Regions from separate parts of the Micromonospora schwarzwaldensis genome, predicted to be linked through region 1. Evidence: riboswitches for the same ligand, from Rfam matches in the RefSeq annotation. Region 1 holds a riboswitch; the other holds the start of a gene.
The links. A riboswitch is a leader RNA that binds a small molecule or an ion and turns the genes downstream of it on or off. The one in region 1 is predicted to bind cobalamin.
Positions count from the first base shown of each region.

Region 2: linked by a shared signal. The riboswitch ahead of VKK44_RS27085 (ABC transporter substrate-binding protein) and the one ahead of VKK44_RS11220 (ribonucleoside-diphosphate reductase subunit alpha) in region 1 are both predicted to bind cobalamin.

Region 1 covers NZ_CP154796.1:2,557,718-2,561,400, forward strand. Annotated here, with positions in the region: gene VKK44_RS11220 (ribonucleoside-diphosphate reductase subunit alpha) at 1-1,741, opposite strand, end outside; cobalamin riboswitch at 1,864-2,071, opposite strand; gene VKK44_RS11225 (cytochrome P450) at 2,139-3,362, opposite strand; gene VKK44_RS11230 (hypothetical protein) at 3,436-3,683, opposite strand, start outside.
Region 2 covers NZ_CP154796.1:6,218,326-6,222,008, forward strand. Annotated here, with positions in the region: gene VKK44_RS27080 (FecCD family ABC transporter permease) at 1-703, opposite strand, end outside; gene VKK44_RS27085 (ABC transporter substrate-binding protein) at 772-1,704, opposite strand; cobalamin riboswitch at 1,785-1,954, opposite strand; partial or broken gene VKK44_RS27090 (M14 family metallopeptidase) at 2,025-3,335, opposite strand; gene VKK44_RS27095 (C39 family peptidase) at 3,541-3,683, shown strand, end outside.

The sequences.
Region 1 (3,683 bases):
GGTGCAGGTCGCCCTTCGCGGCGCGGGTCCGGTCGTACGCCGGATGCGGCCCGAACCGCTCGGCCAGCCCGGCGGAGGTCTCCAGCGCGGTCAGCAGGATCTCCTCCTGCACCCGGGTGGACAGCTCCCGCGCCGCGGGTGAGTCGAACGGCAGGCGCAGCGTGAACAAGGCGTCCTGGAGGCCCATCAGCCCGAGCCCGACCGGCCGCCAGCGCGGGTTCGACGCCGCCGCCTGCGCGGCCGGGTAGTAGTTGATGTCGATCACCCGGTCCAGGAACACCACCGCGGTGCGCACCGTGGCCCGCAGTTTCTCCCAGTCGACGCCGTCGGCGGTGACGTGCGCGCCGAGGTTCACCGAGCCGAGGTTGCAGACCGCGGTCTCGGCGTCGTCGTTGACCTCCAGGATCTCGGTGCACAGGTTGGACAGGTGGATGACGTCGCCCGGCTCGCCGGTCTGGTTGGACAGCCGGTTCGCGGCGTCCTTGAACGTCATCCACCCGTTGCCGGTCTGCGCGAGCGTGCGCATCATCCGCCCGTACAGGTCACGGGCCCGGACCGTGCGGACCGCCTTCTTCTCGGCCGCCCGGTACGCGGCGTCGAACGCCTCGCCGTACAGGTCGGGCAGCTCCGGCGCGTCGGAGGGGTCGATCAGCGACCAGTCGTCGTCGGCCTCGACCCGGCGCATGAACTCGTCCGGGATCCAGTTGGCCAGGTTGAGGTTGTGCGTACGCCGGGACTCCTCGCCGGTGTTGTCCCGCAGCTCCAGGAACTCCTCCACGTCCGGGTGCCACGGCTCCAGGTAGACGCAGGCCGCCCCCTTGCGCCGGCCGCCCTGGTTCACCGCCGCCACCCCGGCGTCGAGCGTCTTCAGGAACGGCACGATGCCGTTCGACCGCCCGTTCGTGCCCCGGATCAGCGCGCCCCGGCCACGCACCCGCGACCACGAGATGCCGATGCCGCCGGAGAACTTCGACAGCTTCGCGACCTGGTGGTAGCGCTCGTAGATGGAGTCCAGCTCGTCGCGGGGCGAGTCCACCAGGAAGCACGACGACATCTGGGTGTGCCGGGTGCCCGAGTTGAACAGCGTGGGGGAGCTGGGCAGGTAGGCCAGGCTGGACATCAGCCGGTAGAGGCCGACCGCCTCGGCCGGGGTGTGCGACAGCCCGCAGGCCACCCGCAGCAGCCAGTACTGCGGGGTCTCCACCACCAGCCGCGACTCCGGGTGCCGCAGCAGGTAGCGGTCCGCCACCGTACGCAGTCCGAAGTACTCGAACCGCAGGTCACCGGCCGGGTCCACGGCGTCGTCGAGCGCGTCGGCGTGGCGGGCCACGAACGCGGCGGTGTCGTCGCCGATCAGGCCCAGCCCGTGCGCGTACGCGATCGACTCGCTGAAGCGCGTCACCTGCTGCCCGCGGACCTCCTCGTCCACGTACGCGGCCAGCAGCCGGGCCGCCAACCGGGAATACTGCGGCTCCTCGCCGATCAGCTCCGCCGCGGTCTGGATCGACAACCGGTCCAGCTCCGCGGTGCTCGCCCCGTCGTAGAGGCCGCTGATGGTCCTGGTGGCGACCCGCAGCGGATCGACCTCGTCCAGGTCGGCGACCCAACGCTCGACCGCCCGCACGATCCGGTTGACGTCGACCGGCTCGGTGTCGCCGTCACGCTTGCGGACCCGCATCGCCAGCCGGCGCTGCTCCGGCCCGGCGGCACCGGACCGGGGACTCTCCTGCACGACCGTCATGACCTCTCCCTCGCTGTCACCGATGGCCTCGGCCGGCGGGGGAACGCCAACGGACACGGCACGCAGGGCCGGCCCGGCTGCTGGCGTCGGTCGTCCCGCGCGACCTTCGACCGCCGCGCGCGGTGGCGCACGGCGCGCTGGCAGGTCTTCGGACTCGCGGGCCTGACACGAGGTCACCTACTGGCCGTCGCTTCCCAGGCCGGTGGCCCAGTGCTGATGACGGCGGTCGTTCCCACTCACCGCTGCGGGGCAGTCCCGGATTTCCACCGGGTTCCCTCTTGCCTCGACCGCGCCCGGGGGCGCGGCCGAACCAGCTGCGGAGACACCATATATGGCGGTGATGGCCGGTGGGCAACACCAGATGTCGGGTCCGCGTGTCGCGTGCGTCTCATCGCGACTACCAGGTGACCGGCAACCCGGCCGGACCGAGGATGGCGTGGCCCGGCTTCCACGGCACCTCGTCCGGCGGCACCGCGAGGCGCAGGCCGGGCAGCTCCCGCAGCAGCAGGCCGAGCGCGGTGCGGACCTCCAGCGCGCCCAGGTGGGCCCCGATGCAGTAGTGCGGGCCGTGCCCGAAGGACAGGTGCGGGGTGGGCGTCCGGTCGAAGTCCATCCGTTCCGGGTCCGGGAACACCGCCGGGTCGCGGTTGGCGGCGTCGTGCGAGGGGACCACGATGTCGCCCTCGGCCAGTCGGGCGCCGCTGGGCAGCGTCACGTCCGCCATCACCCGTCTCGGCATCTCGTCGCCGTTGGCGGTGGAGTGCAGCCGCTCCAGCTCGGTGACCGCGCCGTCCAACCGGTCCGGGTGCGCGACCAGGTACGACCAACCGGTGCCCTCCGGCCCGTACGGCTCGGTCCGGAGCACGTGGACGAACGTGGCGATCGAGCTGGCCGTGGTCTCCCACCCGCCCACCACCAGCGAGATCGGCAGTTTGATCTGGACGTCCACCGGCTGGTCGGCGGCGGCGGTCGCGATCCGGCCGAGCAGGTCGTCGCCCGGCCGGCCGCGTCGTTGTTCGAGCTGGCCCCACAGGTAGCCGCCCATCTCCTCGGCCGACCGGGCCGCCTCCTCCCGGCTCAGGTCGCCCGCGCCGAGGAACATGTCGCCCCACCGGCGGAACCGCATCCGGTCGTCGGCCGGCAGCCCGAGCAGGTCGCAGATCACGTCCAGCGCGAACGGGACCGCGAAGTCCCGGACCAGGTCGGCCGGGGCGCCCCGGCCCACCATCGCGGCCAGCCGCTCCTCGGCCGCGGCCCGTACCGCGTCGCGCAGCTCGTCGACGGCCGGCCGGGTGAACGCGTCCTTCACGGTGCCGCGCACCCGGGCGTGTTCGGCCCCGTCCATGCCGAGCATGGTGCCGGCCACGTCGACCTCGTCGGCGTACGCGGCGGCGGCCCGGGAGAAGACGTCCTGCCGGCGCAGCACCTCGCGCACGTCGGCGTACCGGCAGATCAGCAACGCCGGCACCGGCTCGCCGCCGACCCGGCGCACGATCGGCACCACGCCGGAGCCGGCGGCGAACCGGGCGTAGTCGGGGTGCTTGTGCGGGCCGGGTGGCCGGTTGACGCCGTCGGCGTCCTGGTAGAAGGGGTGGGGCCGGCGGGCATCGATGTCCGTCATTCGTCCACAGTGCCAGTTCCGGCCCGGCGGCGGCGCCCCGCTCGTGGGATGCCGGAGTGCCGGGGCCGGATGCTCAGCCGGCGGGCCGGCCCGCCGCGCGGGCGCGGCCGTACTCGGCGAGCGCGTGGAAGGCGGCCTTGGGCGTCCAGGAGCCGTCCGGCAGCACGCGCACGATCCCCCGGGCCGCCAGGTCGTAGTCGTGCTCGGGATCGTCGGTGGTCGGCAGGTGCCGGTTCGCGAACGTGTAGACGAACGCCGCCTCCACCCCGCCCGCCTCGTAGTCGCGCAGCAGGTCGACGAGGTAGCGGGCCTGGCCCTCCT
Region 2 (3,683 bases), 3.4 Mb from region 1:
CCACGGCGGTGAGCAGGAAGTACGGCAGGACCAGCAGCACGTCGTGCCAGCCGGCGGTGGAGAGCCGCCCGAGCAGCCAGGAGTAGACCTGCTGGAGGCTGTCCGAGTGCGCTTGCAGCAGGTAGGTCTGCCCGGCGGCGAGGAACGCCGACACCGCGACTCCGGCCAGGATCAGCGTGGCCGGCGAGCGGTCCCGGCCGCCGGCGGCGCCGAGCAGGTACGTCATGGCCACCGCGCCGAGCGAGCCGACGAACGCGGCGAGCGGAATGGTGACCGGAAGGCCGGTGAGCGCCCCGCCGGCCCCGGCGCCGAGCACGATCGCCGCGGTGACCGCGAGCCCGGCCCCGGCCGCCACGCCGAGCAGGTACGGGTCGGCCAGCGGGTTGCGGAAGACGCCCTGGTAGCACCCGCCGGCCAGGGCGAGCAGCGCGCCGACGAGCAGACCGAGCACGACCCGGGGCAGGCGCAGCTCGGTGACGATGGCGACCTCCTGCTCGGTGAGCCCGCTGTCCAGGTGCACGCCGGGCAGCAGGTTGAGCAGTTCGGCGGCGACGCTGCCGGGCGGCAGGCTGACCGGGCCGAACGAGACGCCGGCGACCAGCGCGACGAGCACCGCCACCAGGCCGGCGAGCAGCCAGCTCGGGCGCAGCCCGGCCGGCCGGCCGGTGCCGGCGCGGGTGCCGCCCCGGCGGGGGCGGGGCAGCCGGCCGGCCGGCCGGGGCCCGTCGGGGGTCCCGGCCGGCGCGACGTCCGCCGGTCGTACGGCCACGGTCAGGCCGGGACCTTGGCGGTGGCGTCGACGATCGCCTTCAGCAGGTCGACGACGCGCGGGCCCCAGCGGGAGGCGATGTCGTCGTCCAGCGCCACGACCTGGTTGTTCTTGACGGCGGTGAGGCCGGCCCATCCGCTGCGCGCCTTGACCGTGTCGGCGCTCTGCTGGCAGCACTTGGTGTCGGCCAGGAAGACGAAGTCGGGGTTCGCCTTGACGATGACCTCCTGGGAGAGCTGCGGGTAGCCGCCGCTCTTGCCGCCGGCGTCGGCCGCGTCGGCGATGTTCGTAAGCCCCGCGAGCGCGTAGATGGTGCCGATGAACGTCTTGCTGGTCGCGGTGTAAAGCTCCGGGCCCAGCTCGTGGTAGTAGGTCAGCTTCTCGGCGCGCTTGGGCAGGTCCTTGGTGAGCGCGGTGATGTCGTCCTTCATCTTGCGCACCACGGCGTCCGCCTCGGCCGGGTGGCCGGTGAGCTTGCCCAGGTCGGTGAGCTGCCGGTACGTGTCGTCGAGCGTGGTCGCGGCCGGGGTGAGCAGGACCGGGATCTTCAGCGCGACGAGCTGGCTGGCGATCTTGTTGGTGTCGTTGGTGATCACCACCAGGTCGGGGCTCTTCGCGGCGATCGCCTCGGCGTTCGGCTGGTAGCCGGAGAGGTCGGTCTTCGGCGCGTCCGCCGGGTAGTTCGACTGGTCGTCGACGGCGGTGACCTGCTTGCCGGCGCCGATGGCGAAGAGCATCTCGGTCGAGGTCGGCGACAGCGAGACGATCTTCTCGGGGCGCTTGTCCAGCGTCAGGTTGCCCACGCTGGCGGGGAACGAGCCGCCGGACGCGCCGGCAGCGGGGGTGTCGGTCGAGGTCTTCTCGGCGCAGCCGCCGAGAAGCAACACGCCGGCCGCGAGCGCGGTGGCGAAGAGTCGAGGGGTACGTCGGGTCACGGGTCCTCCTGTCGGTCGAGGAGCGTGGTGCTTCGCCGACAGGTGGAAGGCCCGTCCGCGAGGCGCCCTTCCTCGAGAGCGCGTGTCGCGACCGGGCCGCAGGCGACCTGGCTCGTCCCACGTCCGTCGGCGCCGGCGGGAGGCCGACGCCGCGCGTACGGGGCATCACAGTTGCGGGACAGCGCCGGTTTCACACCGGCTTCGCTGTGGCACGGTCGGTGTCACCGTAGCGCACGACCAGCGGAGATCACCCGGACGGGCGGGGTGGGCGGGGACCCCGGTGGGGGTGGAGCCGGGGTCCCCGCCGCCGGGTGAGGTCAGCAGTACTGGCTCTGCTTGCCGATCGCCCGGTACGGGCAGTCGGCGTACTCGGAGAGCGTCAGCACGGCGTCCCGGTTGCGCGAGGTCTGCGCCGGGATCACCTCGTCGGGCGGGTAGAAGCCGCCGCCGGAGGCCGAGCCGGGGTACATCTCGAACGTGTACGCCCAGATCTTGTGGGTGCCCCACATCCAGTCGATGCTGGTGCCGTCCGCGATGTAGAGGTCGCTCGACTGTTCCGGGGTGTAGCCGTTGCTGGCCGCCATCTGCTGGCCGATGGTGGCGAACGTGTTGTACTGGTCGGCGGTCATCCCGGTGGCGGTGTCGCTGTAGGTGTAGCCGTACGGCCAGAGCACCAGCTGGGAATAGGTGTGGAAGTCGATGTTCGCCTTGATCTGCTGCACCCCGCCGACGACCCGGCTGTTGACGAAGTTACGCAGCGCGGCGGTCTCCGGGGCGGAGAAGGCGGACGGGCCGCGGTAGGTGTCCGACGACTTGGTGCTGGACGAGCCGCCGCAGCAGCCCCACTGGTAGCTCCAGTTGCGGTTCAGGTCGGTGCCGACGTACGTGGAGCCGCTGTTGGGCTGCCGGTTCTTCCGCCAGGAGCGGTAGGAGCCGGTGGCGATGTCGTACTCGCTGCCGTCCGGGTTGACGGTGGGCACGATCCAGATCTCCCGGGAGTTGACGATGTTGGTGATCCGGGAGTCGCTGCCGTAGTTGTCGGTGAACAGGTTGAGCAGGTAGATCGCCATCTCGACGGTCAGGTGCTCGCGGGCGTGCTGCTGGGCGTTGAACAGGATCTCCGGTTCGCTCTCGTCGGTGCCGACGTTGTCGGAGATCTTCACGGCCATCAGGTCCCGGCCCTGGTAGGACGTGCCGATGCTGAGCTTGCGGGCGATGCCCGGGTGGTCGGCGACCACCTGGTTCACCACGGCGGTCAGCTCGGCGTAGTCGTGGTAGTTCGAGTCGGCGGGCGGGAACGCGTACGCGGTCGCGCCGCCGGTCGGCGCCGGGGCGACGTCCTTCTCCAGCCGGAAGCCGAGCCGGGTGATCGCGTTCGCCTCGGCGGTGGTCGCCGTGACGTGCAGCACGCCGTGTTCGGAGTAGTCGATGGCGGCGCCGGTGCGGGCGACCGCGGTGCGGTCGGCGACGGTCCGAGGGCCGAGCACCCGGTAGGCGACGGCGGCCGACTCACCGGCCCGGTCCGGGTCGGGGCGGGCGGCGGCCGGCCCGGCGGCGGCGGTGACCAGGATCAGGCCGACGGCGGCGACGAACGCGAGCCGGCGGCGCAGCGGGGACGTGCGGAGGGCCATGGACAACCTCCTCGGGGTACGGGGAGATCCCGTTGTCCGCACACTTCACCAGCAGTCACATGGTCATATCAACATCCGTCGCTGCCATGGACCATCCCGACCTGATCCTCACGTCGGCAATGATTTTCCATGGCTGAACATCTGGCGAAACTTCCCGCCAAGCGCGACAGTGAACGGCAACGATGCCGTCTCCCGTGGAGCTGCCATGTTCGGAAGACCCCTGCGCGCGGTCGCCCTCGCCGGCCTCACCGCGCTCACCCTGCTCGGCACCACCGCACCCGCCCAGGCGCACGGCCCCCGGCCGGGCGTCACCCACGACGAACAGATCACGTTCCAGGACTTCTCCCG